Regions from separate parts of the Cryobacterium sp. Hz7 genome, predicted to be linked through region 2. Evidence: predicted binding sites of a transcription regulator. Region 2 holds the regulator's gene; each other region holds the start of a gene.
The links. Region 2 encodes LexA, which represses DNA repair genes until DNA is damaged. Its sites were predicted from a motif close to TCGAACANNTGTTCGA; they were not measured.

Region 1: E3N86_RS16345 (DUF222 domain-containing protein) is a predicted target of LexA. The motif match lies at 1,341-1,356, and genes of this name have one in related genera.
Region 3: E3N86_RS08470 (DUF222 domain-containing protein) is a predicted target of LexA. The motif match lies at 1,220-1,235, and genes of this name have one in related genera.

The regions. Positions count from the first base shown of each region.
Region 1 covers NZ_SOFB01000058.1:121,717-131,987, forward strand. The annotation lists gene E3N86_RS16340 (hypothetical protein) at 42-311, opposite strand; gene E3N86_RS16345 (DUF222 domain-containing protein) at 508-1,266, opposite strand; gene E3N86_RS16350 (helix-turn-helix transcriptional regulator) at 1,465-1,746, shown strand; gene E3N86_RS16355 (hydroxymethylglutaryl-CoA reductase, degradative) at 2,008-4,383, opposite strand; gene E3N86_RS16360 (mevalonate kinase) at 4,380-5,447, opposite strand; gene mvaD (diphosphomevalonate decarboxylase) at 5,450-6,460, opposite strand; gene E3N86_RS16370 (hydroxymethylglutaryl-CoA synthase family protein) at 6,650-8,125, shown strand; gene E3N86_RS16375 (SGNH/GDSL hydrolase family protein) at 8,385-9,179, shown strand; gene E3N86_RS16380 (glycoside hydrolase family 65 protein) at 9,411-10,271, opposite strand, start outside.
Region 2 covers NZ_SOFB01000035.1:24,113-34,383, reverse strand. The annotation lists gene metE (5-methyltetrahydropteroyltriglutamate--homocysteine S-methyltransferase) at 1-770, shown strand, start outside; gene lexA (transcriptional repressor LexA) at 973-1,677, opposite strand; gene E3N86_RS07655 (LysM peptidoglycan-binding domain-containing protein) at 1,961-2,317, shown strand; gene E3N86_RS07650 (histidinol-phosphate transaminase) at 2,367-3,446, shown strand; gene hisB (imidazoleglycerol-phosphate dehydratase HisB) at 3,473-4,096, shown strand; gene hisH (imidazole glycerol phosphate synthase subunit HisH) at 4,093-4,725, shown strand; gene priA (bifunctional 1-(5-phosphoribosyl)-5-((5-phosphoribosylamino)methylideneamino)imidazole-4-carboxamide isomerase/phosphoribosylanthranilate isomerase PriA) at 4,783-5,529, shown strand; gene E3N86_RS07630 (SseB family protein) at 5,513-6,313, shown strand; gene E3N86_RS07625 (ATP-dependent helicase) at 6,524-10,271, shown strand, end outside.
Region 3 covers NZ_SOFB01000037.1:74,025-84,295, reverse strand. The annotation lists gene E3N86_RS08475 (MATE family efflux transporter) at 1-1,070, opposite strand, end outside; gene E3N86_RS08470 (DUF222 domain-containing protein) at 1,329-2,141, shown strand; gene E3N86_RS08465 (M13 family metallopeptidase) at 2,254-4,218, shown strand; gene E3N86_RS08460 (serine hydrolase) at 4,288-5,196, shown strand; gene E3N86_RS08455 (YbdD/YjiX family protein) at 5,287-5,520, opposite strand; gene E3N86_RS08450 (carbon starvation CstA family protein) at 5,517-7,811, opposite strand; gene E3N86_RS08445 (glycine--tRNA ligase) at 7,976-9,361, shown strand; gene E3N86_RS08440 (alcohol dehydrogenase catalytic domain-containing protein) at 9,604-10,271, opposite strand, start outside.

The DNA.
Region 1 (10,271 bases), on a different contig from region 2:
CCGGTGGTCGAGCCCGTCGAGACCCGGCGACCCGTCCCGCCCTACAGGTTCGCCCGCTTGCTCGGCAGAGCGATCAGTGTCCGCTTCGGGTCAACCTCCACCGGTGGCCGCAACCAATGCTGAGTTCCGGTGCGGCTGATCGTCCAATGCTGGTTGTGCAGCAGCAGATGGTGGGGATGACAGAGGAGTACCCCGTCGGCGAGGTCGGTGTAGCCGTTGCCTTTCAACCACTCGTTGGTGTGGTGGGCTTCGCTCCAGGCCGGTGATCTGTCGCAGTCGATCCAGAGGCATCCGCCGTCACGCACGGCCATCGCGGCGCGCTGTTTCTCGGTGAAGAGTCGTTCGTCGCGGCCGACGTTGATGATCTGGCCGTTGTCGTCGAATTTGATGCCGCGGGTGCCGGCGTCGCAGAGCAGCCGGTCGATGGTTTCCTGGGAGATGGGGAAAGGGTTGCCCTCGATCTGCCCGTGAGCGGCCGGTTCGGCCGGCCCGTGTTCGTTGACCTGCTCAGTCGAAGGTGGAGAGCACGAACTCGCCGTCTTGGGGCGCGAACAGCCCGTTCAGGCGTACGTTGCCGTTGCCCAGCCGGTAGACCCGCAGGTAGCGGTCGTCGTGGGCCTGCTTCTCGCGGGCGGCGATGCCGGCCTCATCGAGCCGGTCGCGCATCCGTCTCGCCTGCTTGAACACCTGATCGGCATTCAGTGACGAGGCCTCGGTGAGCAGCGCCGCCAGGGCCACCCGGAGCTTCTCCGCGCTAACTGCCGCGTCGATCTGGCCGAGCCCTGAGCGGATCGACTCGGCCGCGTCGACGGAGAGGGTTCCGGCGGTGACGGCCCGGGCGATCGGAGCCTGCCACGGCACCTTCGACTCGAACTCGGCGACCTCGGCGGCATCCCTGTCGGGCGAGGAGAGCGCCGCCTCGACCTGCTTCTCGGCTGCTTCGGCATCAGCCATCATGGTGCCGACGGCGACCATTTTGTAGGCGTCGCCCTTCGAGGAGCCGGTCCACTTCTGGATGAGGGCCTCCGGCGAGAGAAACCCCTGCTGCGCCGCCAACCCGGAGTGGCCCAACTCCGGCCGGGACCGCCGGGCGATGGTGCCGGCCATCCACGCGGCGCGGGTGTCGAGCAGGCGGCGAGCCGCCGCGATCTGCTTCTGACCGGACAATACTGCGGCATCAGCCAGCGCCTCATAATCGGCACTCGAGGAACCCAGCAGGGCGACGGCCTCGGCCGATTGCCTGAGGTCATCCGCGAGATTGATCATGATACGAGGATACCTCAAAGCGAACACAGAGTCGAGAGTCTGTCAGTATTTAGAGACTAGATTCAGATTTTATCTCGAAGGTTTGTTCACAAGTTCAGAGAGCAGCTCACCGGGTCTCGACCAGCCCGACCACCGTGGATTCGACTGACGGGTTGGGTGGGCGATCCGAGGGGGACATCCGTCGTCTACGCTCGGGCTATGTCCAGACCGGCGCGACCTGCTCCCCGTGACCTCGTGGTGGGGTGGCCCGACGTGCCGTCGGCGGGCGCCGTCGGCGAGGTGGCCCGTCAGTTCGCGGTGAACGTGCAGGCCGCAATCGGCAAGCGGAGCGTGCGCGCCGTGGCGCGCGATGCCGGGCTAGACCACACGACACTGCTCTCGGTGCTGCACGGACGGTCCTGGCCGGACCTGGCGACCGTGGCCCGTCTGGAGAACGGTTTGGGTGTCGACCTGTGGCCGGGGCGCGTGGGCCCGCCGTAGGGCCGCCGATTGAGACCTGCGCCGCGAGGCGGGCAGGCCGGCCTGGCAGACGTCGAAGATACGTCTATCCACAGCCTTGTGGATAACCCTGTGGACAGCAGAGTGAAATGTGGCTTTTGCCCGCATAATTACTGGAACGCCCGGTGTGGATAACTACGCGTGAAACCTGTGGACGACTGCCATAATCGCCTTTTATCGCTGTCGGGAATGGCAAGATGCCCAGCTCCGAATACCTCAAATACAGGTTCGAATTTCGGGTGCTCAGCGAATCTCGGTGAGGTAAGTCGTGTAGCCGGCGCTGCGCATCGCGGTGATGATCGGTTCGGTGCCGCCAGGTTCGGCGATAGCGATCATGGCGCCGCCGCCCCCGCCACCGGTCAGCTTCGCTCCGAGGGCGCCGGCGCGGCGGGCGATTGCCACGAGTGACTCGATCTCCGGGCTCGACACCTGTAGCGCGTTGAGCAGTCCCTGATTGATGTTCATCAGTTCGCCGAGCTCGGCGATGTCGCCACGGCGGAGCGCGTCTACCCCGGCCAACACCAGCCCGTCGATCTGGCTGAAGATCGCGTCGTAACGCGCGGGGTTGCGCTGCCAGGCGCCGCGCACGAGGCCCACGGTCTGCTTCGTCAGCGACTCCACCCCGGACAGCCCGATGACGATGGGGATCGGGTGGGGAGTGAAGATGTCGCGGATCGTGTGGCCGCCCGGGGCATCCGATCTCTGGAAAAGAACCGACCGGCCGAAGGTGGCGACGGTGTTGTCGATGCCCGACGGGGTGCCATGCACGATCTGTTCGCACTCGAAGGCTAGGCTCGAGACCTCGGCGTCGCTGATCGTGAGCTGGAAGCTGTCGGCGACGGCGCGGATCAATGCCACCGCGAACGCGGCGGAGGCACCCAGGCCGCTGGCGCGCGGCAGGTGAGAGAACACATCGACCCGAAGGCCGGCGTCGGACACGCCGAGCCGGGTGACGATCAGCGCCGCCACCCGGTGCGAGAGGTCTGCTCGGATCGGTTCGCGCACTGAGCCGTCGACGTCCCGGTCGGCGATGACCGGTTCGCGGAGCGACGCCTGGCGGGTGACCTGCGCGCGCACCGACAGACCGATCGGCGCGGCGATCGCGTGGTAGCCGTAGACGACGGAATGCTCGCCCATCAGGATGATTTTACCGTAGCCGAGGTGGGCATCCGAGCCGGGGGCGCCGGGGGTGAGGGCAGCAGCGCACGTGGCGGAAGCGCTGGGCGTAAGGGTGGCAGTGGGTGCGGGGTGAGCCGCGGGCAAGGCGACGACGGCGGCGGTGCCGTACCCGGCATCCGGCGCGGCCGGCTCAATAACCCGGTCGCCGTCACTGCTCTCTTCGAGGGCCTGCATGATCTGGCGCGCCTTCCACACCTTGATCTCGCCGTCGGCAATGAGCCTCTCGACGACCTCCTCGAACCGGGCTCCACTGGCGTCGGCGGCAGCCGCCACGGCCCGCGCGTGCAGGCGCATGTGGCCGTGCTGGATGCCATTGGTCGACAGGGCCTTGAGGGCGGCCAGATTTTGGGCCAGCCCCACGGCGGCCATCACCTCGGCCAGCTCGGGCGCTGAAGACACCCCGAGGATCGTGTGGGCGAGCCGTACGGCCGGGTTCGACTCCACCTGGCCGCCGACCGTGCCGACCTTCAACGGGATGGTCAGTTCGCCGACGAGATCGCCGGCGTCGTTCACGCTCCAGGTGGTGAGCGGGCCGTAGCCGTCGCCGCGGCCGGCGTAGGCGTGGGCCGCCGCCTCGATCGCCCGCCAGTCGTTGCCGGTGGCGAGGGCGACGGCGTCGATGCCGTTCATGATGCCCTTGTTGTGCGTGGTGGCCCGGTAGGGATCCATGGCCGCGAACTCGTTTGCGAGCACGATACCGTCGCGCACGCGTTCGCCGGGGAAGTCGGCGGTCTCGAGCAGCGCGTGCGGGATCACAGCACGGGCGCGCACCAGGGCCCGGTCGGTGAGGTTGGAGAGGATGCGCAGGAACACGCGGCCGCCGCTGATCTCCTCGACCAGTGGGGCGAGCCGTTCGCACATCGAGTTGACGAGATTGGCGCCCATCGCATCGCGGGTGTCGACCAGCAGGTGCACTACGAGCAGTTCGCCGTTCTGCGCCGTCGCACCGCGCAGGAAGACCTCGATGCCGCGGGCGCCGCCGCCGCGCGCCACCATTTTCGGATGCCCGCTGTCGGCCAACGCCACGAGCTCGTCGCCGCGCGCGAGCAGGTCAGCCTGGGCGCGCTCGGGGTCGATAAGGTCGACGACCTGGATCTGGCCGATCAGCAGCGGCTCGTCGGCGACGCTCGTGAACCCGCCGGCCTGGCGCACCAGCCGGGCCGCGGAGCTGACCGCGGCGACGATCGAGGGCTCTTCGACCACCATCGGCACCAGGTGGTCCCGGCCGTTGATCTGAAAGTTCAGGCCGAGTCCCATCGGCATTGAGAAGACGCCGATCACGTTCTCGATCAACCGGTCGGCGGCCTCCACGTCGAGGGCGGACGTTCCGTCTGCGAGGTGCGCGGCGGCATCCGTCGACAGGACACCACGTTGCCGGAGGAGCGCGATGCGTTCACTGACCGACAACTGGTAGAAGCGGGGGATGCGGGACCGGCTCATGACGCGGTGCCTCCCTGTAGGCCGGCGGCGAAGAAGCCGAGCGGGACGATGGAGGCCCCGGCCCGGGCGAGTGCCCTGGCGAGTCGCTCGGTGGGTTCTCCAGCGTAGCTAAAGGCCAGACCGACGTCTCCGCCGCCGGCCCCGCTGGTCTTGAAGATGCCGCCCTTGCGCCGGGCGAGGGCGTGTAGTTCACGGTGTCGCTCGCTCACGATGCCGGCCTGGGCATGCGCGTCGAGTTGGGTGAGCGCCGCGAAGTAGTCGGAGGCGAGGCTCAGAAAATCGGCCGGGATGGCCAGCGCCGCCTCGGCCTGTTCGGCGAGGTGTTTCAGCCGGTCGAGGTCGGCCCGGTGCCGGGCGGGGTTCTCGGCAGCGTAGTCGGCCACGCGGCCCACCAGGCGGGTGGTCAGCGCACCCTCGCCGGTGACGACGGCCGAGATGCAGAGCTCCTCCGGCCAGCGCAGAGGCACCACTGCGGCACCCGGGGCATAGCGGATCAACCCGCCGTGCACGCTCGCAGCCACGTCTCCGCCGCTGCCGGCGCCGTTCTGCGCGCTGCGGTGGGCGGCGTGGGCCAGGCGGAACAGCTCGTCCCGGTCGAGCGTCAGGCCCAGGGTGCGGGCCAGGGCGTCGGTCAGGCCGGCGGCGGTGGCGGCGCTGGAACCGAGGCCGAGCTTGTGGCCGCCCCGGGACAGCGCGCTGCTGTCGATGGTGATGGCGAGCGGGGCCTGACTCTGCGGCAGCACCCGCGCCTGCAGCGCAGCGGCCTGCACGGCGACGCGCACCTGGTCGAAGACGCGGAGGTGGTCGCGCTGCTGGTCGGTGAGCCCGGCCGGGAGGGCGCCATCCGTGCCCAACACCAGGTTCCGGATGCCCAAATTGGACGCGCTGACCTGCCAGGAGCCCGTGGGTGACTCGTCGACCGTCACCTCTACGCGTCGGTCGACGGAGGTGAGCAGGGCCGGCGCGCCCTCAAGCACGGCGTACTCGCCCAGCAGGAAGAGCTTGCCGGGCGCGGACGCCCGGATCGTCGGCTTCGGCGGAGGCGTCGGCAGAGTCGTCGCCATGGTCATTCCAGCCGGCAGGCGGCCGGGCCGAGCGCGCTGATGCGCGCCTCGAGCACCCCGGGCACGAGCACCATCGCCCGCTGAACCGCGGCGGCGTCGCCGGGCAGGCAGAGCACCTTGACTTGCGGCCCTGCGTCGATGGTGAAATAGGCCGGCACGCCCTGGGCGCGAAGACCCGCCACGGCGTGCATCGCGGCGACGGTCGCGGCGTTCCAATAGATCAGTGCGGGTCGGGTCGTGAGCATCAGGGCGTGCAGTTTGAGGCAGTTGTACTCGGAGAGCTGCCCGAGCCGGGCGAAATCGCGGTCACGGATGGCGGAGCGCATCTCGTTGAGGTCGTCGTCGGCCGAGTCAAGCCAGGCCTGGTAGAACGGCGAGGAGGCCTTGCTCTCGTTCATGCCGATAGTGGAATTTATCGATTTCTCGCCGTGCTCGGTGATCGCCACGACGACCGCCAACGGCCAGCCCGCCCGGTCGAGCAGCTCTTCCGCGTAGGCGTCCGATCCGTCGGCGGCGGTGCCGGCGTGCATCTCGGCGAAGCCGCCGAAGATCGAGCGGGCGGCCGAGCCCGAGCCGCGCCGGGCCAGGATCGACAGTTCCCGGTCGGCCAGGGTGAGGCCGGCGGCGCCGGACGCGGCAACCGCGAGGGCGGCGAAGCCGGATGCCGACGAGGCGAGGCCGGCCCCGGTCGGAAAGTTGTTCGTCGACGTCACGATGGCGTTCAGTCGGGCGGCGGACAGGCCCATGCTGGCGGCATGCCCACGCACCAGGTCGAGAACGTGACTGATGCGCGTGGCCTGGATGCGGCATCCGGCCAGCCACAGTTCATCGGCGACCAGACCGGGCGTGAAGGTGACGCGGGTGTCGGTGTAGAGCGCGTCGAGCGTGACCGAGATGGAGCCGACCGCGGGCGTGTTCAGGGCGGCGTCGCGCTTGCCCCAGTATTTGACGAGGGCGATGTTGCTGTGCGCGCGGGCCACGGCGGTGGCGCCACCATCGATGGGTTGGTCCACAGTGGTGCTCCGATCGGGTTCACTCGATTTTAGTCGCTTCCCGGGGGGCCGCACCGCCGTGATCGGGTCGGTTCCGCCTGACGATCTGATCCTGGTCACCACTTTCACCAACCGATCCGTTGATAATGGAGTGGTGCGTTTGAGACCCGGTGTGGGTGAACAACCACGCCAAACCTGAAGAGGGAACTGTTGACGCCTGGAATTAGTGGATTCTCCCTGTTCGTGCCGCCCTACCGGGTGCAGCTCGAAGCCTGGTGCGACTGGAACGACCAGCCGTGGGGGAAGGTCCGGAACGTCGTTGGACGCAGCTTCCGCATGCGCGGCCCAGGCCAAAGTGTCTACACGCTCGCGGCGAACGCGGTGTGGCGTTTGATCCGCGACTACGACATCGACCCCGGTCAGGTCGGCCTCCTGGCCCTCGGCACCGAATCCAGCAGCGACAACTCGGCCGGTGCGGTCATCGTCAAGGGCATGGTCAACGATGCCCTCACCGCCCATGGCATGCCGCTGCTCGCGCGCGACTGCGAGGTGCCCGAGTTCAAGCAGGCCTGCCTCGCCGGCGTCTACGGCATCAAGGCCGCCCTGCGCTACCTGGCGACGGATGGCGTGGGCCGCCAGGCCATCGTCGTCTCCGCCGACATCGCCGAATACGCTCGCGGCGGCAGCGGCGAGCCCACCCAAGGTGCAGGCGCCGTCGCTGTGCTCCTGGAAAGCGAGGCCCGACTGCTGGAAGTAAATCTGGCCGGGTCCGGCAGCGACTCCGACTACCGGGTGGCCGACTTCCGCAAGCCGTTCGCGCGCTTCCGCGGGCAGCCGCCCCGCGACGACGGGCAGATGCAGGACCTGCCCGTGTTCAACGGCCGGTACTCGACCAGCTGCTACATCGACGCGACCCACCACGCGATGACGGCCATGCTGGGAAAGCGCCCCGGCAATTCCCTCGATTACTTCAACGAGGTCGACCGGGTGTTCATGCACCGCCCGTACCACCAGATGCCGGCGACCGGCTGGGTGATGGCCTACCTGTTCACGCTCGCGGCCGACGAGGAATCGGGCCGCGACCAGCTGCGCGCGCACTGCGCGGATGCCGGGATCGACGCCGACCTCCTGCTCGCCGAGATGTGCGCACCCTCGCCGTTCCACGGAAACGGGGCCGACATCGGCGAGATCATCGGTGACGTCTTCCCGCTGTCCCGCCGCCTGCGCCAGCACCTGCGCAGCACCGAAGTCTGGAACACCCTGGTCAGCGAGAAGCTCGGCCTCGGCTCGGACGCCATGCGCGACCTGGGCAACCTCTACACGGCCGCCCTGCCGGCGTGGCTCGCATCCGGTCTGCAGCACGCACTGACGGAGGGCCTCGAGCTCGCCGGCCAGGAGTGGCTGGCGCTCGGCTACGGCAGCGGCGACGCCGCCGAGGCTCTCCCGATGCGGGTCGCCGAGGGTTGGCAGGCCGCCGCCGCACGCATCAACTTCGAGACCGCCCTGCACGGCCCGGTCGACCTGACCGAGGCGCAGTACATCGCGCTGCACGAGGGGCGCCCCGGTGACCTCGTGCCGGCCCCGGCCGAGGACCAGTTCGTCGTCGACCACCTCGGCACCGCGAACGGCCCCGACTTCTACGACCAGGGCATCGAGTATTACCGCTACGTGCCCCTTACCGCCTGACGTTCTTGCCGCCTGACGCGCGATTCAATCCCCTGAGCGCGCGAACCAATTCGACGGAGATTTTGCTCCGGAACCCGGTTTTTCGCACCGATCGGGGTGATCCCGGCAAAATCTCCGTCGAATTGGTGAGGTCGGCACCGTGAGCACGGGCGGCCCAGAAAGCCGAGCTGGCTGAGCGCCAGGCCGCTTTGCCGGAGTCGCTGAGGTCGTGCCGAAATCAACCCTGCACCTAGAGCGCAGATCCGAGTAAAGTCGGGCCATGAAACCCCGAATCCGACTCCTGTCCAGCGTCCTCGCCGCCATCCTCGCCGCCTCGGGCGTGCTTGCCGCTGGTGCTCTACCGGCATCCGCCGCACCCACGGCCCCGGCCAACAAGTACGTCGCCTTGGGCGACTCCTACGCGGCCGGGCAAGGCGGCGGTGACTACGTGGACAGCTGCCTGCAGAGCCCGAACGGCTACCCCGCCCTTCTGGACGCGGTGAAGGGCACGAACCTGCTGCGCAACGTCAGTTGCAGCCTGGCCACCACCGGGACTGTGACCACCACGCAGCTGTCGTCCCTGAACCGGGGGACCACCCTGGTGACACTTACCGTGGGCGGCAACGATCTGAATGTGGCCGGCGTGGCGGCGGCGTGCGCGTCCGCGGATCCGGTCGCGTGCGGGAACGCCATCTCCACCGCCGGCGCCCTGATCTATTCCGGCGAGCTTACAGCCCGTCTGGCCGACACCTACGCGCGCGTCGCGGCGGCCGCCCCGAATGCCCACGTGGTCGTCACCGGTTACCCGCTGCTCTTTGCCCCCTCGGCTAACCCGCTGATCGCCCAGCTCAACGGGGCAACCATGCTGCTAAACCAGACCATCCAGGGCGTCGTAGCCCAGGCCCAGGCAATCCGACCGAACTCCAGCATCGAATACGTCGACGTGTCCGCGGCTTTCGCGGGCCACGGCATCGGAGACGTCGACTCGTGGGTCTACTTCGCTGGTCCGGATGCCTTCCACCCGACCCCCGCCGGCTACCAGGCCTACGCGGCGGCCATCCAGGCGGCGCTGTAACTCGGTAGCAGTCCCGGTTCCCGGCTCCCCGGGCACTGGCCTGCCGACGCCGCGAACGAATTCGACGGAGATTTTGACGAAAATCGACCTACTTCATGTGAAATGCGGTCACTATCGCGAAATCTCCGTCGAATTGGTTATTGCCAGAGCGACGGACGAGGGGCCGGGGCCAGGGCTAGAAACGAGGGAGGGCCCCCGACGATGTGCCGTGGCCCTCCCCGCGGAAGCGAACTAGTCGTTCGGCTCCAGGAACTCGGTGGTGTGCGCGATCGTCGGGATCGAGGACGTGATGACGGTGCCGTCGGCCCGTCGCCCGCCCTCGACCAAGGTCCGAGAGGGTGCTCCCGGGTCGCGCGGGCCCTGGTGGGTCAGCGCGACCGTGATGGGCAGGCCCATCCGCACGATGACGGAAACACCGCGCACGGACAGCATAACGTCGACGCCCTCCTCGATCGTGAGGTTGACCTCGCTCTGCCGCACGTCCACGCGCAGCCGGGTTCCCCGGAGCGTGACGCGGAAGGTCAGCGCCTCCCAGGTCTCAGGCAGTCGCGGGTCGAGGGTGATCTTGCCGCCGTGGTCGCGCATGCCGCCGAAGCCGTAGACGAGCGCGCTCCAGACACCGCCGGCGGATGCCACGTGAACGCCGTCCGCCGCGTTGTGGTGCAGATCGGCGAGGTCGACGAACAGGCCCGAGGTGAAGTATTTGAGCGCCAGCTCGTGGTAGCCGACCTCGGCCGCGATGATCGACTGCACGACGTCGGACAGCGTCGAGTCACCCGTGGTGATCGGGTCGTAGTAGTCGAAGTCGGCACGTTTCTGCTCCGGCGTGAACTGGTCACCCTGCAGCAGGAGGGCGAGCACGACATCCGCCTGCTTGAGCACCTGGAAGCGGTAGATCACGAGGGGGTGGTAGTGCAGCAGCAGCGGGCGGTTGGCGGGCGGCGTCTGCGAGAGGTCCCAACGTTCCTTCTCCAGGAACTGCGCGTCCTGCGGGTGGATGCCCAGGGTCTTGTCAAAGGGGATGTGCATTGCTTCCGCGGCGAACGACCACTCGATGATCTCGGCCTCACCGAGTCCGAGGCGGGCGACCAT
Region 2 (10,271 bases):
AGAACGGCTGGGTGCAGTCCTACGGTAGCCGGTGCGTGCGCCCGTCGATCCTCTGGGGTGACGTGTCCCGGCCGCGGCCCATCACGGTCGAGTGGTCGGCGTTCACGCAGGGGCTGACGCCCAAGCCCGTCAAGGGGATGCTCACCGGTCCGGTCACGATCCTCGCGTGGTCGTTCGTGCGCGACGACCAGCCGCTGGGCGAGACGGCCAGGCAGGTGGCCCTGGCCCTCCGGGACGAGATCGCCGACCTGGAGTCGGCCGGCATTCAGATCGTCCAGGTCGACGAGCCCGCGCTGCGGGAGCTGCTGCCGTTGAAGCAGAAGGACCAGGCGGAATACCTCGACTGGTCGGTGGGGTCCTTCCGCCTGGCGACGGCCGGTGCGGCCGCGGCCACCCAGATCCACACCCACCTCTGCTACTCGGAGTTCGGGGTGGTCATCGACGCGATCCGCAACCTGGACGCCGATGTGACCAGCATCGAGGCGGCACGCTCTCGCATGGAGGTGGTGGGCGATATCCGGTCCCAGGGCTTCGACCACGGTATCGGCCCGGGAGTGTGGGACATCCACTCGCCGCGTGTGCCGAGCGTGTCCGAACTCACCGACCTGCTCGAGCGCGCCGCGGCGGCCATCCCGGCCACCCGGCTCTGGGTGAACCCCGACTGCGGCCTCAAAACCCGCGGCTACACCGAAACCGTCCAGTCCCTGCACAACATGCTCGCCGCCACCCGCATCCTCCGCGCCCGCCTGACCTCCTCCGTCTCCGCCTGACCGCGCCTCCACCCACACAAAAGCCGGGCACGACACCAAGAACAGTGTTCGTGCCCGGCCCACAAGACCCGGCTCACAAGACCCGACCGAAATAACCATGGTGACTCAACACGCGCGCGTCTCCACGACGCTGGTCGAAACCGTCGAAACCGTCGAGACCAAGAGTCCGCCTGAAATGCTGATGTGCTTGAGTGCTGATGCCCTAAACCGACCGCAGCACTGCCACAACCTTCCCCAGAATCTCGGCGTGATCGCCGACGATGGGTTCGAAGTTGGTGTTGCGGGGCAGCAGCCAGGTGTGCCCGTCGCGCTGGCGGAAGACCTTGACGGTTGCCTCGTTGTCGAGCATGGCTGCAACGATTTCACCGTTTTCGGCGGTCTTCTGCTGCCGCACGACGACCCAGTCGCCGTCCATTATGGCGGCGTCGATCATCGATTCGCCCGACACCTTGAGCATGAACAGATCGCCCTTGCCCACCAGCTGGCGGGGTAGCGGGAAAATCTCGTCGATCTGCTGTTCGGCGGTGATCGGGATGCCGGCGGCGATGCGACCGACGAGCGGAACCATGGCGGCGTCGCCGACCTGCACTCCGGTGTGGAAACTTTCCGAGGCTCCGGCCGTCGTGTCTTCGGGCGCCTGCGGAATCTCGATGAGCACCTCCAGTGCTCGGGGACGGTTCGGGTCTCGGCGGAGGTAACCGCTCAGTTCCAGCTGGTTGAGCTGGTGGGTGACGCTCGACAGTGACGACAGGCCGACGGCGTCGCCGATCTCGCGCATGCTCGGCGGATAGCCGCGTTGGCTGACCGAGCGCTGGATGACGTCGAGGATGGCGAGCTGCTTCTCGCTGAGGCTCTTGCGCCGTCTGGTGCCGCCCTTGTCGCGGGGACCGCTGGTGTTCTGTGCCACGTTCGTCGCTCCTCGTTTTGATTGATGCGCTGGCAGCAAGCAGCGAATGCCGCCGATTCGCGCGAATGTCGGGGGTGCCTGATTGAGTGTCAATCAACAATCGAAACTGTATCCGCGTTGAGCTCATTAAACAAACATGTATTCGAGTGGGTCGGAATAAATATTTCAGAAACTACCGAATAAAGCTTGATTGTTCGAATAATCGAATATACATTCGGAACATAAGTTCGCATCCGGCTCTCCCGGCCGAGAGTCGGATGCGTCTTCTCACAGGAGGTATCACATGAGCACTGCACTTGAACGAGGCGCCCCCATCGCGACCGGACGCACCCGGCTCCGACTCACCCGGCGCGGTCGCGTCGTTTTCACGTCCCTGGCTGCCTTTCCGCTCGTGGCCGTGGCTCTGGCCGTCGCCCTCAACGGAGGCATCGCCGCCGCCGAGAACTCGACCGTCGCTCACGTGGCCTCGGCCTTCGACTACGTCACCATCAAGTCGGGGCAGTCGCTCTGGCAACTTGCCGAGACAATAGCGCCCACGTCAGATCCGCGAGAGGTGATCGCCGAGATTGTGAGCCTTAATCAGCTGCCGTCCGACAGCGTGCAGCCCGGTCAGCGGCTGGCGCTTCCGAACGACCTGTGAACTACCCGCGGCGAGCCCCCGCCGGTCTCATCCCGGTAATATTGGGGGAGTGACCAGTCTCAACGATCTGCCCCTTCGCGATAATCTGCGCGGACTCACTCCCTATGGGGCGCCGCAGTTGCACGTGCCGGTGGCTCTCAACGTGAACGAGAACACCCACGGCATCCCGGCTGAGGTGGCGCAGGACATCGTGGCGGCGTTGGCCGTGGCGGTCACGACCGTGAACCGATACCCCGATCGGGAGTTCACCGAGCTGCGGGATTCCCTCGCCCGTTATCTCGGTCACGGCCTCACCCGAAAGAACATCTGGGCCGCCAACGGTTCCAACGAGGTTCTTCAGCAGGTGCTGCAGGCCTTCGGCGGCCCGGGTCGGTCCGTGCTCGGCTTCGCGCCGACCTACTCCATGTACCCTCTGCTGGCCTCCGGCACCGGCACCCGCTGGATCGCGGGCGGTCGTGACGCAAAGTTCGAACTCTCCCCGGCCACGGCGCTCGAGTGGGTCGACCGGGTTGCCCCTGACCTCGTCTTCCTCTGCTCGCCGAACAACCCCACGGGCACGCCCCTGTCCCTGGAAACGATCGCGGCCGTCTACGATGCGAGCGACGGCATCGTTGTCGTCGACGAGGCGTACGCCGAGTTCGGGACGGATGACGCGCCAACCGCCCTGAGCCTGCTTCCCGGCCGGGAGCGCCTGCTGGTGTCCCGCACCATGAGCAAGGCGTTCGCCTTCGCCGGTGTGCGCGTCGGCTATCTGGCCGCCGATCCCGCCGTGACGGATGCCCTCCGCCTGGTTCGTCTGCCCTACCACCTGTCCGCGCTCACCCAGGCTGCCGCGGTCGCCGCGCTCGTCCACACGCCCGCGATGCTTGCCATGGTCGACGACATCCGCGGGCAGCGGGACCGCATCGTGAGCGAACTGGCCCGGCTTGGCTACACTCCGCTGCGCAGTGCGAGCAACTTCGTGCTGTTCGGCGGCGTTGAGGACCCTCGGGCCACCTTCGAGGCGCTGCTGGCGGAAGGCATCCTTGTGCGCGACGTCGGCATCCCGGGCCACCTGCGGGTCAGCGCCGGCACCGAGGCCGAGACCACGGCGTTCCTCGACGCCCTCGAGGCGCTTGGGCGGCCGTGAACGGCGCGGGCCAATAAACTAGTCGTATGAGCTTCTCTTTCGCGACCACCTCGCCCCGTTTCGCCCACCTGCAGCGCGAGACCAGCGAGTCGAGCATCGACCTGTCGCTCAATCTCGACGGCACCGGTGAGTCGGACATCCAGACGTCGGTCCCGTTCTTCGATCACCTGCTCACGGCCTTCGCGAAACACTCGTTGACCGACCTCACCGTGCGCGCCCGCGGCGATATCGAGATCGATGTGCACCACACGGTCGAGGACGTCGGCATCTTGCTCGGCCAGGCGATCAAGCAGGCTCTCGGGGACAAATCCGGCATCTCCCGCTACGGTGACGCCGTCGTGCCGCTCGACGAGGCCCTCGTACAGGCCGTCGTCGACATTTCCGGGCGCCCCTACCTCGTGCACCAGGGCGAGCCGGCCGGTTTCGAGTTCCACCTGATCGGCGGCCACTTCACCGGCTCCATGGTGCGCCACGTGTTTGAGGCTATCGCCTTCAACGGCGGCCTCACGGTGCACGTCACCGTGCAGGGCGGCCGCGACCCGCACCACATCGCCGAAGCCGAATTCAAGGCGTTCGCCCGCGCGTTCCGCCAGGCGAAGGCGCTCGACCCGCTGGTGTCCGGCGTCCCCTCGACCAAGGGTGCGCTGTGACCAGCGTCGTTGTCTTCGACTACGGCACCGGAAACGTGCACTCCGCCGTCAAGGCACTCGAACTCGCCGGGGCCGAGGTGAGGCTGACCGGCGACCGCCGTCAGGCGCTTGAGGCCGACGGGCTCGTCGTGCCCGGCGTGGGCGCGTTCAGCGCCGTCATGCAGGCTCTGAAGGCGGTGCACGGCGACGAGATCATCGACCGCCGGATCGCGGGCGGACGCCCGGTGCTGGGCATCTGCGTGGGCATGCAGATCATGTTCGAGCACGGCGTCGAACGCGGCGTGGACACGGAGGGGCTGGGCGAATGGCCCGGCACCGTGACGCAGCTGACGGCGCCGGTGCTGCCGCACATGGGCTGGGACACGGTCACGCCGGGGGAGGGCTCGACGCTGTTCCATGGCCTCGAGCAGGAGCGCTTCTACTTCGTGCACTCCTACGCCGCCCAGGAATGGTCCCTCGACGTCATGCCGCCGTTCCCGAAACCGATTCTCACCTGGTCCGAGCACGGACAACCTTTCCTGGCCGCCATCGAGAACGGACCGCTTACCGCCACCCAGTTCCACCCGGAGAAATCCGGTGAGGCAGGCATCCGTCTGCTCCATAACTGGCTCGGCACAGTCAAGAACTGACCTTGACTTTTCCCTGACTGACCCGGTCGCCGCGACCATTCCCAACCGAGGACACCCATGACTGTGCATACCCCTTCCCTCCGTCTCGTTCTGCTGCCCGCCGTGGATGTGGCCGACGGCAAGGCCGTTCGCTTGACCCAGGGCGAAGCCGGCACCGAGACCAACTACGGCGACCCCGTCGACGCGGCACTTGACTGGGCCCGCCAGGGCGCCGAGTGGATCCACCTCGTCGACCTCGACGCGGCCTTCGGTCGCGGCAACAACACGGATGTCATCCGCACTGTGATCCGCGAGGTCACGGGCGTGAAGATCGAGCTCTCCGGCGGGATCCGCGACGACGCGTCGCTGGACGCGGCCCTGAACGCGGGCGTCAGCCGGATCAACCTGGGCACCGCGGCACTGGAGAACCCGGAGTGGGCGGCGCAGGTCATCGCCCGGCACGGGGACGCCGTCGCCGTCGGGCTCGACGTGCGCGGAACCACCCTCGCCGCCCGCGGCTGGACCAGGGAGGGAGGGGACCTCTGGGAGGTGCTCGCCCGTCTCGAGGAGGCTGGCTGCTCGCGCTACGTCGTCACCGATGTGACCAAGGACGGCACGCTGCAAGGCCCCAACATCGACCTGCTCCGCCAGATGATGGAGCGCACTGACCGACCGGTCGTCGCCTCCGGCGGCATCTCCAGCCTCGACGACCTCCGCGCATTGCGCGAACTTGTACCGCTCGGACTCGAGGGCGCGATCGTCGGAAAAGCCCTCTACGCGGGGGCGTTCACCCTGAGCGAGGCACTGGATGTCGCGGGCGCGTAACCTCGGCTCCACCGGCCTTCCCGGCGGACCCGGAGGGGGCGACTCCGCCGGGCAACCGTGGGAGGGACGACAGTTTGAGCCCAACATGCACAGCGACGACGACGGGCTCGCGCCCGAGCCGCTGCTGGCGGCCGTGCGCCGCTTCCAGGCTCGGGAGGCCGGCGAAGAGACGGTGGTCGACGCCATCCGTGGCTCACGGCTGCTCGTTCCCCTGGTGACCGAACTCGGCCAATCGGGCACCACCGAGGCCGGCCTCCGCGTCGACAAGACCCAGGAACTGTCGATCATCACCGTGGCCGGGCCCGACGGCCGCACGGTGCTTCCCGTGTTCTCCTCGGTCGCGGCGATGACGGCGTGGAACACGCAGGCCCGGCCGGTCCCGGCCGACGGCGTGCGCGTCGCGCTGGCCGCGGCTCAGGAGAACACCGATCTGGTCGTACTCGATCCGACCGCGCCCACCGAGTTCGTGGTGCGGCGCCCGGCCCTGTGGGCCATCGCCCAGTCCCTGCCCTGGACCCCCAGCTATGCCAGTCGCGACGTCGCGGATGCCTTTGCCGACTCCGTGTCCACCGAACTGAGTGTGCTCGGGGTTGAGCTGGCCCCCGGCGACCCGGCCGCCCGCCTCGCCGGACCGGAACTAATTGTGCGTCTCGAGCTCGTGGACGGCCTGACCCGCATCGAGCTCGACGCGACCCTCGCCCGGCTCGCGGCTCGCTGGTCATCGAGCGACGTCATCGCCACCCAGGTGGATTCCCTCACCGTGCAGCTGCTGCCCTCCGCCTAGGCGGCCTCTTCCATCGTCGGCGGTTCCGGGCTCCGGGTTCCGGGCCCCGCGCTCCGCGTTCCGCCCGCGCCCCCGCCTCCGCCACGAACGAATTCGACGGAGATTGTGGCAAAATCGGTCCTGGATGTCCGGGAAAGCCCGTTTTAGCTCAGAATCTCCGTCGAATTGGTTCGAGTGGCCCGGCTCAGGCGGATCGGCGAGGATAGTCGTATGAACGAGGTTCTGCACCGATTCACCCCGGCCACCCGCGCCTGGTTCGCGCAGGCCTTCGCCGCACCCACCGAGGCCCAGCTCGGGGCGTGGGACGCCATCTCTCGGGGCTCGCACGCGCTGGTGGTGGCCCCCACCGGGTCAGGTAAGACTCTCGCCGCGTTCCTCTGGGCCATCGACCGCCTGGCCGCGGATACTGCGGAGGCCGCAGATGTCTCAGAAGCCTCGGCGCGTCCTGACCGGGTCACCGCGCCGGGAACCCGCGTGCTCTACATCTCGCCGCTCAAGGCGCTCGGCGTCGACGTGGAACGCAATCTGCGGGCCCCGCTGGTGGGCATCGTCCAGGCTGCCGAGCGTCTCGGGTTCGCCCCGCCCCGGGTGACCGTCGGCGTGCGGTCGGGGGACACTCCGGCCACGGAACGCCGAAGCTTGGTCAAAACGCCGCCGGACATCCTGATCACCACGCCAGAATCGCTGTTCCTCATGCTCACCTCGGCGGCGCGGGAATCGTTGCGCGCCGTGGACACGGTCATCATCGACGAGGTGCACGCGGTCGCGGCGAGCAAGCGCGGCGCGCACCTGGCCGTCTCACTGGAACGGCTCGACGACCTGCTCGCCCGCCCGGCCCAGCGCATCGGACTGTCGGCTACCGTGCGACCGGCCGCCGAGGTCGCCCGGTTCCTCGGAGGGTCCGCACCGGTGGAGATCGTCGCACCGGTGTCGACCAAACGATTCGACCTCAGCGTGGTCGTTCCCGTCGACGACATGAGCCAGGTCGGCCCGGCACCGGTGCGGGAGGGTTCGACGGCCGCCGCCGCCCCACAGACCGGGTCCATCTGGCCGCATGTGGAAGAGGCAATCGTCGACGAGGTGCTGGCGCACACCTCCTCGATCGTGTTCGCCAACTCCCGCCGTCTGGCCGAACGGCTGACCGCGCGCTTCAACGAGATCTATGCCCAACGCCTCGAGGACGAGCTCGTGCCCGCCGCGATGCCGGCCGTGATGACCGAGCGGATGCCTGCCCTCGCGCCCGTCGGCACTGCGGCACCCGGCCCGCCGGCCGCGCTCATGGGCGCCAGCGGCCAGAGCGCCGGGGCCGAGCCGCTGCTTGCCCGCGCCCACCACGGGTCCGTCAGCAAGGAGCAGCGCGCACTGATCGAAGACGACCTGAAAGCCGGGCGGCTGCGCTGCGTGGTGGCGACGTCCAGCCTCGAACTCGGCATCGACATGGGCGCCGTCGACCTGGTCGTGCAGGTGGAGTCGCCGCCGTCCGTGGCCAGCGGGCTGCAGCGAATCGGCCGGGCCGGGCACCAGGTGGGCGAGGTCTCCCGGGGCGTGATCTTCCCCAAGCACCGGGCCGATCTCATCCACGCGGCCGTCGCCGCCGAGCGCATGGCCGCCGGCCTGATCGAATCCCTGCAGGTGCCGTCCAACCCACTCGACATCCTCGCCCAGCAGACCGTGGCGGCAACCGCCCTCGAACCCATTTACGCGGAGGAGTGGTTCGACACCGTGCGCCGCAGCGCCCCCTTCCACGCCCTCCCGCGGTCGGCCTACGAGGCCACCCTCGACCTGCTTGCCGGTCGGTATCCCTCCGACCAGTTCGCCGAGCTGCGCCCCCGCATCGTCTGGGACCGGGAGACGGGCATCCTCACCGGGCGCCCGGGCGCGCAACGGCTCGCGGTGACCAGCGGCGGCACGATCCCCGACCGCGGCCTATTCGGCGTCTTCATGGTCGGCGGCGACCAGGCCACCGGCCGCCGGGTGGGGGAGCTCGACGAGGAGATGGTCTACGAGTCCCGGGTCGGCGACGTCTTCGCCCTCGGCACGACGAGCTGGCGTATCCAGGAGATCACCCACGACCGGGTGCTCGTGCTGCCCGCCTTCGGTGAACCGGGGCGGCTGCCGTTCTGGAAGGGCGACGGCCTCGGCCGGCCGGCCGAGCTCGGTGAGGCGATCGGCGCGTTCCTGCGCGAGGTCTCGGCGCTCCCCGACGCGGAGGCCCGGGTACGCTGCCGGGCCGGCGGCCTCGACGAGCGGGCCGTTGACAACCTCCTGACCTTCCTCGCCGAGCAGCGCGCCGCGACCGGTCAGGTCCCGACCGACCGCACCCTCCTCGTCGAGCGGTTCCGAGACGAGCTCGGCGACTGGCGGGTGGTGCTGCACTCCCCGTTCGGCCTGCAGGTGCACGCGCCCTGGGCCCTCGCCGTGGGCGCCCGGGTGCGGGAGCGCTACGGTCTCGACGGGGCCTGCGTGGCCAGTGACGACGGCATCGTCGTGCGCATCCCCGACACCGAGTCCGACCCACCCGGAAGCTCCCTCTTCGTCTTCGACCCGACCGAGCTCGAACAGATGGTCACCGACGAAGTCGGCGGGTCGGCCCTGTTCGCCGCCCGGTTCCGCGAGTGCGCCGCGCGGGCACTGCTGCTCCCGCGCTACAACCCGGGCCGGCGGTCACCGCTCTGGCAGCAGCGCCAGAAGGCCGCGCAGCTGCTCGACGTGGCCCGCACCTTCCCGACCTTCCCGATCATCCTCGAAACCGTGCGCGAGTGCCTGCAGGACGTCTACGACCTGCCCGCCCTCTTGGCCCTCACCCGCCGCATCGACAGTCGCGCCCTGCGCCTGGTCGAGACCCAGACGGATGCCGCGAGCCCGTTCGCGAGCACCCTCCTCTTCGGCTACGTGGCCGCGTTCATGTACGAGGGAGATTCCCCGCTCGCCGAGCGGCGCGCCACCGCCCTCTCGCTCGATTCCAGCCTGCTGGCCGAGTTGCTCGGTCGGGTGGAGCTGCGCGAGCTGCTCGACCCGGCCGTGATCGAGCAGACCGACCTGGAACTGCAGCGGCTGCCGGCCGACCGGAAGGCGCGCGGAGTCGAGGGCATCGCCGACCTGCTCCGCGGCCTCGGACCGCTCACCACGGCGGAGGTGGCCGCCCGCCTCGACCCCGCCGTGTCACCGGGCGCCGCCGAGGGCCTGCAGGTGCTTTTCGACGCCCGGCGCATCATCCCGGTCGGTTTCGCCGGGCAGCAGTGGTGGGCGGCCATCGAAGACGCCGCCCGGCTTCGCGACGCCCTCGGCGTCCCCCTGCCGCAGGGGGTCCCGGCCGTGTTCACCGAGCCGGTGCCGGACCCGCTCGGCGACCTGGTCAGCCGGTACGCCCGCACCCACGGCCCGTTCACTCTCACCGACGTGGCCGCGCGCTTCGGGCTCGGTCCGGCCGTGGCGCTCGTCGCCCTCCAACGGCTGGCCGGGGCCCGCCGGCTCCTCGAGGGCGAGTTCCGGCCGCACGGCACCGGCAGCGAGTGGTGCGACGCCGAGGTGCTGAGGCGCCTCCGCCGCCGCTCCCTGGCCGCGCTCCGGCACGAGGTCGAGCCGGTCGACCAGGTCACAATGGGCCGGTTCCTGCCGGCCTGGCAGCATGTGGGCGGGCGCCTGCGCGGGATCGACGGGGTCGCATCCGTGATCGAACAGTTGGAGGGGGCGCGCATCCCGGCATCCGCCTGGGAGACGCTTGTGCTGCCCTCCCGCGTCGCAGACTACCGGCCGGGCATGCTCGACGAGCTCACCAACACGGGCGAGGTGCTCTGGGCCGGCGCCGGCACGCTGGCCGGCAACGACGGCTGGATCAGCATGCACCTGCGCGACACGGCGCCGCTCACCCTGCCGCTGCCCACCCCGCTGGAGACCACTGCGCTCCAGCAGGAGATTCTGACCACCCTGGCCGGCGGCGGGGCCTTCTTCTTCCGTC
Region 3 (10,271 bases), on a different contig from region 2:
GATAGCCCGAGCACGATCAGGGCCGCCGGCAGCAGGTCGCTGACCTCGGTCGCGTTCGTGAACAGTCGGCCGAGCACGCCGCTCGCGGCGATCACCAGCAGCCCGAGCGCGGACCCGCTGAGCACGCCCCATTCCAGGCAGCGCCTGAGCACCGCGCGCACCTCGGCCAGGTTGCCGGCGCCGAGGCCCCGGCCCACCAGCGCCTGTGCCGCGATCGCCAGGGCGTCAAGGGCGAACGCGAGCGTGGCAAACAGGGTCATCGCGATCTGGAAGGCGGCCAGCTCGGGAGAACCGAGGCTCGTGGCCACGAAAACCGCGAGCAACATGGCCGCACGCAGGCTCACCGTGCGCAGGAACAGCCAGCCGCCGGATGCCGCGCCCCGCAACATCCCGACCCGATGCGGGCGCAGCGGCGCACTCTCGCGGCGCGCGTGGCGGCCGACGACGGCAAGATAGACCGCGACCATCGCCCACTGTGCCACGACCGTGCCGAGGGCGGATCCGACGATGCCGAGTCCCAGGCCGTAGATGAACACCGCATTCAGCAGGATGTTGACCGAGAACCCGATCCCGGCCACCCACAGCGGGGTGCGGGTGTCCTGCAGCCCGCGGAGCAGCCCGGTCGCCGCGAAGACGAGCAGCATGGCAGGCAGTCCGAACATCGATGGTCCCAAGTAGCTGACGGCCGCGGCGGTGACGGCGGGCTCGGCGCCGAACGCGCCGACGAGCAGGGGGGTGGCGAACCAGCCCGCAATCGCGAGCAGCACACCGAGGCCGAGGGCCAGCCAGAGTCCGTCGATGCCGACGGCGACCGCACGGCGGCGGTCACCGGCCCCCAGCCAGCGGGCCACCGCGGGCGTGGTGCTGTAGGCCAGGAAGACCATCAGGCCGATGATCGTTTGCAGCACGGCGCCGGCCAGGCCGAGTCCGGCCAGCGGAACGGCGCCGAGGTGCCCGACCATGGCGGAGTCGGCGAGCAGGAAGAGCGGTTCGGCGATGAGCGCGCCGACGGCGGGAATGGCGAGGCGCAGGATCTCGCGGTCGATGGGCTGCGGGCGGAGCACGGTGATGGTGATGCCAAAACTCTAGTTCAGCCCCTCCGCACCCGGTGTCCGCTTCCGGTGGTCGAGCCTGTCGAGACCCGGCGAGCCAATCTCCGCGCTGCCAGACAAGACTTCGAAACTAGTGCAATAAAGTGTCCATAATAAGTGACAGATACCCGACTACCTGTACGACATCAGGTATCCTCGTAACATGACGAACCTCGCGGATGACCTCAGGCGGGCGGCCGACGCCGTCGCCCTGCTGGGCTCCTCGATCAGGCCGGCATCGCCGCCCGGGAGAAGCAGGCCCACGACGACCGCTACCTGAAGGTCTACCGGCTGAGCAATGACAACGTGCGCCTGAACGGGCTCTTCGCCCCCGAAGACGGCGAATTCGTGCTCTCCACCTTCGACTCCATCACCAGCCCCCGCCGCGGCGGAGTGCGCTTCGTCGACCCGGAACGCGCCGCCTGGGCCCAAAAAATGCAGGACGACCCGCGCAGCACCGAGCAGATCAACACGGACTCCCTCGTGCAGCTGCCGAAGGTCGCCGGCGAGGCCGACCCGGGCCGGGTCTTCGGCGGACGCCGCCCGGCGGTGCGCGTGATCGTGACCGAGAAGGCCCTCACAGCCGAACCCGCCGAGCCGGGTGCCGCCGAACCCGCCGCTCACGGGCAGATCGAAGGCAACCCGGTCCCCATCTCGCAGGAAACCATCGACCGGTTGCTCCGCGACACCGGCACCCGCGGCATCAAATTCGACGACATCGGCCAAATCATCAACGTCGGCCGTGACGAACGACTCTTCACCGAGGCAGAGCGCGCCACGATGGCAGTGCGTGACGGCGGATGCCTTTGGGTCGGCTGCGACCGATCACCGGCCTGGAGCGAAGCCCACCACATCAACGACTGGCTCACCGACAGCGGGGACACCAACCTCGCCGACGGAGTACTGCTCTGCCACCCGCACCACCTGCTGCTACACAACCAGCACTGGAAGATCACCCGCACCGGAACGCAACACTGGCTGCGGCCCCCGGTGGAGAACGACCCGGAACAGACACTGATCGCACTGCCGAGCAAGGCGGTGGGGCTGTAGCTCCGGGTCTCGGCGCGCTCGACCAGCGGGCCGGGAGGTCCACCGCCATCCGTGTGCACACCCGATAGGTCTCTACCAGCTCGGCCACTGTCACAGCGAATAGGGTGGAGGCATGACTGACCAGGGGACCGCATCCGGAATCGACCGCGACGAACTTGACCTCGAGGTGCGTCCGCAGGACGACCTCTTCCGCCATGTGAACGGCAAGTGGATCGCCCGCAGCGAGATCCCGGCCGACAAGGCACGCTGGGGCTCGTTCTACCTGCTCGCCGAGGAATCGGAGAAGGCCGTCCGGGAAATCATCCTCGAAGCCCAGACCGCCGCCCCCGGCACCGAGGAGCGCAAATTCGGCGACCTCTATGCCAGCTTCCTGGACGAGGACCGCGTCGAAGAGCTCGGAGCGACCCCGCTCGCGGCCGATCTCGCCATCGTCGACGCCGTCACCTCCATCCCCGAGCTGCTCGGCACCCTCGGCCGCCTCGAGCGCGCGGGCGTGCCCGGCGCCTTCGGTCTCTTCGTCGACAACGATCCGGGGGACCCCGAGCGCTACCTCGTCTTCGTCGAGCAGGGCGGGCTCGGCCTCCCCGACGAGTCCTACTACCGCGACGAGAAGTTCGCCGCGATCCGGGAGGCCTACCAGGCGTTCCTGACCCGGATGTTCGGCCTCGTCGGCACCCCGGATGCCGCCGGTCGCGCCGAGCGCGTGTTCCTTCTCGAAGCCGAGCTCGCCACTCACCACTGGGACAAGGTGCGCTCGCGCGACAGCGAGAAGACCTACAACCTCAAGACCTGGGGTCAGGTCACCGCGTTGGCCGCCGGCGCCGACCTGCACCTTTGGCTTGACGGGCTCGACGGCCCGGCCGGTGCTCTCGACGAGGTTGTCGTGCGCCAGCCCAGCTTCGTGACCGGTCTGGCGGAGATGCTCACCGAGGACCAGCTCGAGGGCTGGAAGGACTGGCTACGGTGGCAGATCATCCGTTCCAGCGCCGCGTTCCTGTCGAGCGATTTCGTCGAGTCCAGCTTTGACTTCTACGGTCGCACCCTGACCGGCACTCCCCAGTTGCGCGAGCGCTGGAAGCGTGGCGTCTCGCTCGTCGAGGGGGCGCTCGGCGAGGCCGTCGGGCGCATCTACGTCGAGCGGCACTTCAAGCCCAGCGCGAAGGCGAGCATGGACATACTCGTGGCCAACCTGGTCGAGGCCTACCGCCGGAGCATCACCGAACTCGACTGGATGACCGCGGAGACGCGCGCCCGTGCGCTCGACAAGCTCGAGAAGTTCACCCCCAAGATCGGCTACCCGGTCAAGTGGCGGGACTACTCGACCCTTTCGGTCGACCCGGCCGACCTGATCAAGAACGTGCGCGCCACGAGCGAGTTCGAGTTTCAGCGGGAATTGGGCAAGATCGGCAACCCGCTCGACCGCGACGAGTGGTTCATGACCCCGCAGACGATCAACGCGTACTACAACCCGGGCTTCAACGAGATCGTCTTCCCGGCCGCCATCCTGCAGCCGCCGTTCTTCGACGATGCCCGCGATTCCGCCGCCAACTACGGCGCGATCGGCGCCGTCATCGGGCACGAGATCGGCCACGGCTTCGACGACCAGGGCTCGAAATACGACGGCACCGGGCTACTCACCGATTGGTGGACCGAAGATGACCGCACGGCCTTCGAAGAGCGCACCGGCTCCCTGATCGAGCAGTTCAACGCGCTCGCCCCGCATCAGGTTCCCGACCACCACGTGAACGGCGCACTCACCATCGGCGAGAATATCGGCGACCTCGGCGGGCTCTCCATCGCTTGGAAGGCCTACCTGATCTCGCTGGACGGCCAGGCGCCGCCCGTGATCGACGGACTCACCGGCACCCAGCGCTTCTTCCTCTCCTGGGCACAGGCCTGGCAGCTCAAGATGCGTGACGAGGAGGCCGTCCGCCTGCTCTCGATCGACCCGCACTCGCCCAACGAATTCCGCTGCAACCAGATCGTGCGCAACATCGACGAGTTCTATACGGCGTTCGGCGTCACCCCGGACGACGCTCTCTGGCTGGACCCGGAAAAGCGCGTTACGATCTGGTGACCTCAGCGCGACCGTAAGCCCGTGTCACCGGGGTCGAGCAGCCCGAATCTACGTAAGGACCTGCCCACTGTGGCCATGCCATCCCAGGACTCAGAGCGCCGGTCTCGCCACTCCTCGGCGCGCCGCGGCAGGCACGGCGGCGTGGACGCCACGGCGAACTTCGGCCGCGGGTTCCAGGCGCTCGGTGACCTCGCGGTCGACGGGGTGCAGGTCTCGGCCCGCGCCACCGATTTGGTCACCGGCCGGGTACTGTTCTCCGTGGACGACCACGTGGTCATGCCCACCGCCGGCATCGGCACGGTGCTTCTGCTGATCGAGGTCGCCGCCCGGCTCCGCGACGCCGACTTCGGCGCGTACACGATCCTCGATCGCACCGTGTCCGATTCGGTCGCCGGATCCGGCCTCTGGCAGCACCTGCAGGCTCCCTCGCTGCCGATCGCCGACCTCGCTGCGCTGATCGGTGCCATCAACGACAACCTGGCCACCAATGTGCTGCTCCGCGCAGTCGGCCTGGACGCGGTGCGTTCCCGCGCCGAGCAGCTCGGACTCAGCCGCACCGCCCTGCTCGACCTTGTGCGCGACCGGCGCGGTCCCGATGACGCGCCTCAGCTCTCGGTCGGCAGCGCCAAGGAGCTCACCTGGCTGTTCACGGCGCTGGCCCGGGGGGAGGTCGTCGATGCGGAGGCGAGTGAGCGCGTGCTCGGCTGGCTGTCGCTCGGCGCCGACCTGTCCATGGTCGCCAGCGCGTTCGGGCTCGACCCGCTCGCGCATCGGTCCGGAGATCACGGCCTCCTGCTGGTCAACAAGACCGGAACGGATGCCGGCGTGCGCAGTGAGATCGGCATTCTGCGCGGCCCGCGCGCCGGGGTGACCTACATGGTCTCGATGTCCTTCGCGGACACCCGCCTCTCGTCCCGGCTCGCGGTGCTCGACGGGATGCGCGCGGTCGGCCTCGACCTGCTGGAATACGTGCACTGACCGGCGCCGCCGGTGAAAACAGGAAAACAGGGCTGCCCCCGCGAAGGAAGCCTTCGCGGGGGCAGCCCTGGGCGATGGTGGCGCACCCGCTCAGCAGCACCGACCCTGGGGGTTGATGTCCTGGCGGTCGGTCTGGTCGCGCCAGAATTCGCGTTCCGTCATCATCACTGGTCCGGAGCAGGCGGCGGCATCCGGGTCATGAATCGATTCGTCGTGGGCCTCATGGTGGGCCTTGTACTTGTCGTAGGCGTCTTCACCCATGACCCCCCTCATGAACCAGGCGAAGCTCTTCGCGGCGTGGCGAACACTGGCGAGCAGATTCATCGGCGGGTCGTCCTCCCTGCCTTGTCCAGCTTGGCCTGGGCGATCTGGGTGTCCCAGCGTGCGGCCAGCTTCTTCTCTTCCGGAGTGGCTACGAAGCCGGACGGGGCGAACATCTGCGACGCCACCGCGTCATCCTCGTTGGTGCCGAAGCTGCGGGACTTGTAGGACTTCCAGGTGGCTTGCACGGCGGTGACCATCACGATGATGGCCAGCACGACGAACAGGATCGAAAGGACGCCCTGCACCATCGTGTTGCGCACGACCGCCTCCATCGCCTCGACGGTCTTCGCCGTGCCGAAGCTGGTGAGTCCCTCATCCAGAGCGTTGGAGAACGCTCGATTCTGGGCGAAGTAGCCCACGGCGGGAACGGTCGAGAAGATCTTCAGGAACGACGCGTAGATGGTCACGACGGCGGCGAAGGTCAGCGGCAGCGCCACAACCCAGAGGTACGTGAACAGCCCTCGCTTGGCCACGATCGCCAGGCAGACGGCCAGGGCGATGGCCGCCAGCAGCTGGTTCGCGATTCCGAACAGCGGGAACAGGGTGTTGATGCCACCGAGCGGGTCGGTGACGCCCATCACGAGCACGGCACCCCAGGCGGCGACCATGATCCCGGTCGTGACCCAGGCGCCCGGGCGCCAGGAGGTGTTCTTGAACTTCGGGAAGAAGTTGCCGAGGCTGTCCTGCAACATGAACCGGGCCACGCGGGTTCCGGCATCGACGGCGGTCAGGATGAACAGCGCCTCGAACATGATCGCGAAGTGGTACCAGAACGCCATCATCCCCGAGCCGCCCACAAGCTGGTGCATGATGTTGGCGAGGCCGACCGACAGTGTCGGGGCGCCGCCGGTGCGGGACACGATGGTCTCCTCGCCCACGTTCTTCGCGGTCTCGGTGAGCATCTCGGGGGTCAGGTTGACACCGGTCAGTCCGAGGCTGTTCACGAATGTGACAGCACCCTCAACGGTGCCGCCGGTCAGGGCCGGCGAGGAGTTCATGGCGAAGTAGATGCCGCGGTCGATCGACAGCGCGGCGACGAGCGCCATGATGGCGACGAATGATTCCATCAGCATTCCGCCGTAACCGATGAACCGGGTCTGGCGTTCCTTCTCGATCAGCTTCGGTGTCGTGCCGGAGGCGATCAGGGCGTGAAAGCCGGACAGGGCGCCGCAGGCGATGGTGACGAAGAGGAACGGGAAGAGCGAGCCGCTCACCACGGGGCCGCCGCCGTTCACGAACTCGCTGGCGGCCGGGGCCGAGATCTCGGGGCGGACGATGATGATGGCGATTGCCAGCATCCCGATCGTGCCGATTTTCATGAAGGTGGACAGGTAGTCCCGGGGGGCCAGGAGCAGCCAAACCGGAAGGATGGCGGCCACGAAGCCGTAGACGATGATGCCGATCGCGAGGGGCAGCGGTTCAATGGCGAAGAAGGTTGAGCCCCACTCGGTGTCCGCGATCATGCCACCACCGATGATGGCGGCCAGCAGCAGGATGAAGCCGATGATCGAGACCTCGGTGACCCGGCCCGGGCGGAAGAAGCGCAGGTAGACGCCCATGAACAGGGCGATCGGAATGGTCATCGAGACCGAGAAGACGCCCCAGGGGCTGTCCGCGAGGGCGTTGACGACGACGAGGGCGAGGATGGCCACGATGATGACCATGATCGCCAGAGTCGCGACGAGGGCGGCCGTGCCGCCCACCTTGCCGAGCTCGTCCCGGGCCATCTGACCCAGGGAGCGTCCGCCGCGGCGCATTGAAAAGAACAGCACCATGTAGTCCTGCACCGCGCCGGCAAGCACGACACCGACGATGATCCAGATCGTGCCGGGCAGGTAGCCCATCTGGGCGGCCAGCACGGGGCCGACGAGCGGTCCGGCGCCGGCGATCGCGGCGAAGTGGTGACCGAAGAGAACCCGGCGGTCCGTGGCCGCGAAGTCTTTGCCATCGGCCTTGTACTCGGCCGGCGTCGCGCGCCGGTCATCGGGGTGCAGCAGGTGCTTCTGGATGTAGTTGGAGTAGAAACGGTAACCGATCAGGTACGTGCAGACGGCGGCGAAGACGAACCAGATGGCGTTGACGGTCTCGCCGCGAACGACGGCGAGCATCACCCAGCTCAGCCCGCCGAGCAGCGAGATGCCGCCCCAGATCCCGATCTTCAGGGGGGTCCAGTGGGCTTCCTCGGCGTCGTGGGTGGTTTGGTCGAGAGCAACGGGCAACAGGAGGGGATCCCGGTCCAGCTCCTCACCCCGCTTGGCTGAATCGTGTGGCGTTCGGGGCTTGATGCCCATGATCTCTCCTTTGAGGTACCCGCAAGGACTGCGGAAATCCTTAGCAAGGCTAACAGCTTGGCGGCACCTTCCGGACGGGCGCCTAAAATGGACGGAGCGCCGGGCGGCTTCTGCCTGTCCTGTGTGCTTTCCAGATCCCCCGCCCTCTCGACCATTGGAGCCCCGTGGCCGCCCTCTCCCGCCTCGATTCCGTCATCGCCCTTGCCCGCCACCGCGGGTTCGTGTTCCAGGCCGGTGAAATCTACGGTGGGTCCCGGTCTGCCTGGGACTATGGGCCGCTGGGCGTGGAGCTCAAGGAGAACATCAAGAAGCAGTGGTGGCGCTTCATGGTCACCAGCCGCGACAACGTGGTGGGCCTCGACTCCTCGGTGATCCTTCCCCGCAAGGTGTGGGAGGCATCCGGTCACGTCGAGGTCTTCAGCGACCCGCTGGTCGAGTGCACGAGCTGCCACAAGCGCTTCCGCGCAGACCACCTCGAGGAGGAATTCGAGGAGAAGAAGGGCCGCCCGCCCGAGGGCGGCATCGACGGCATCCCCTGCCCGAACTGCGGAAACCGTCATATTTGGACCGAACCGCGCGCTTTCTCCGGCCTGCTCAAGACCTACCTCGGCCCGGTCGACGACGAGGCCGGCATGCACTACCTGCGCCCCGAGACCGCGCAGGGCATCTTCGTGAACTTCGCCAACGTGCTGCAGGCTGCTCGCATGAAGCCGCCGTTCGGCATCGGCCAGATCGGCAAGAGCTTCCGCAACGAGATCACCCCGGGAAATTTCATCTTCCGTACCCGCGAGTTCGAGCAGATGGAGATGGAATTCTTCGTCGAGCCGGGCACGGATGAGACGTGGCACCAGTACTGGATCGACCAGCGCCTGAAGTGGTACACCGGCCTCGGCATCAACGTCGACAACCTGCGCCTGTTCGAACACCCGGCCGAGAAGCTCTCGCACTATTCCAAGCGCACCGTGGACATCGAGTACCGCTTCGGTTTCAGCGGCAGCGAATTCGGCGAGCTCGAGGGTGTTGCCAACCGAACCGACTTCGACCTCAGGACGCACGCGGAGGCATCCGGCAAGGATCTGTCCTACTTCGACCAGACGAAGAATGAGCGCTGGGTTCCCTACGTGATCGAGCCGGCGGCCGGACTGACCCGCTCTCTGATGGCGTTCCTGGTAGACGCGTACCACGAGGAGGAAGTGCCCAACGCGAAAGGCGGCGTCGACAAGCGCACCGTGCTGAAACTCGACCCGCGCCTGGCGCCGATCAAGGTCGCCGTGCTGCCGTTGTCCCGCAACGAGGCGCTCTCGCCGATGGCCAAGTCCCTCGCGGCGCGGCTGCGCGAGTCCTGGAACGTGGACTTCGACGACGCCGGCGCCATCGGCCGCCGCTACCGCCGCCAGGACGAGATCGGCACCCCGTACTGCGTCACGGTCGACTTCGACTCGCTCGAGGACCAGGCCGTCACCGTGCGTGACCGCGACACCATGGCGCAGGAGCGCGTGCCGCTCGACAAGCTCGACGCCTACCTGGCCGAGCGCCTCCGCGGCGCATAGCCGAGTCTGCCGGCCCCGCGCTACCGGCTGGGGCCGGGGGTACCGCTGGCGGTACCGGTGGGGTGCTTGTGCAGGGGGTACCGCTGGCGGTACCGGTGGGGTGCTAACTCAGGAGAAGTCCCGCGGGCGAGCTTCGGCGGCCCCGGAACGGCGGCACCGCGGCGACCGGACACACCGGTTTTCCTGAGTTGGCCCCACAGGTGGAGGGAGACGGATACCTAGCGAGCCGCCGCCGCACGAGTTCAGGGGCGGGCGAGCTCGATCAGGGTGACGCCGCCCGGCGCGGCCGGGTCGCTCATGGCGGCGAGGGCGGCGGGCGCCTCGGCCAGGCTGAGGCGGCGGCCGATCAGGTCCTGCGGGCGCAGCCGGCCGGAGGTGACCAGGGCCAGCAGGGCCGGATAGTCGCCCGCGGGCATCCCGTGGCTGCCCATCACGGTCAGTTCGCGGGCGATGACGTCGCCGAGCGGAAGCCGTGGGTCTTCCGCCAGCAATCCGATCTGGACGTGGCGTCCCCGGGTTGCCAGTGAACGGATGGCGATGCCCACCGTGCTCTCCCGGCCGAGCGCCTCGACGCTGACCTGCGCACCCGCACCCGCATCCGTGCCCCTGCCTGTCACCGAGCGGATCCGCGCCACCACCTCATCGTTCGAGAGCCCGGCGGAGTCCACCGTGAAGGTCGCGCCCACTCGCGCGGCCGTCTCACGGGCCGCGGCACTGATGTCCACGGCGATCACGGTCGCACCGAGCGCCGCGCCGATCATGACCGCGGAGAGACCGACGCCGCCGCAGCCGACCACGACGAGGGTCTCGCCCGCCTGCAACCGGGCCTGATGCACGAGTCCGCGATAGGAGGTGGCGAAGCGGCAGCCGAGCAGTGCGGCGGCGCCGGCATCCAGTCCAACGGGAATCG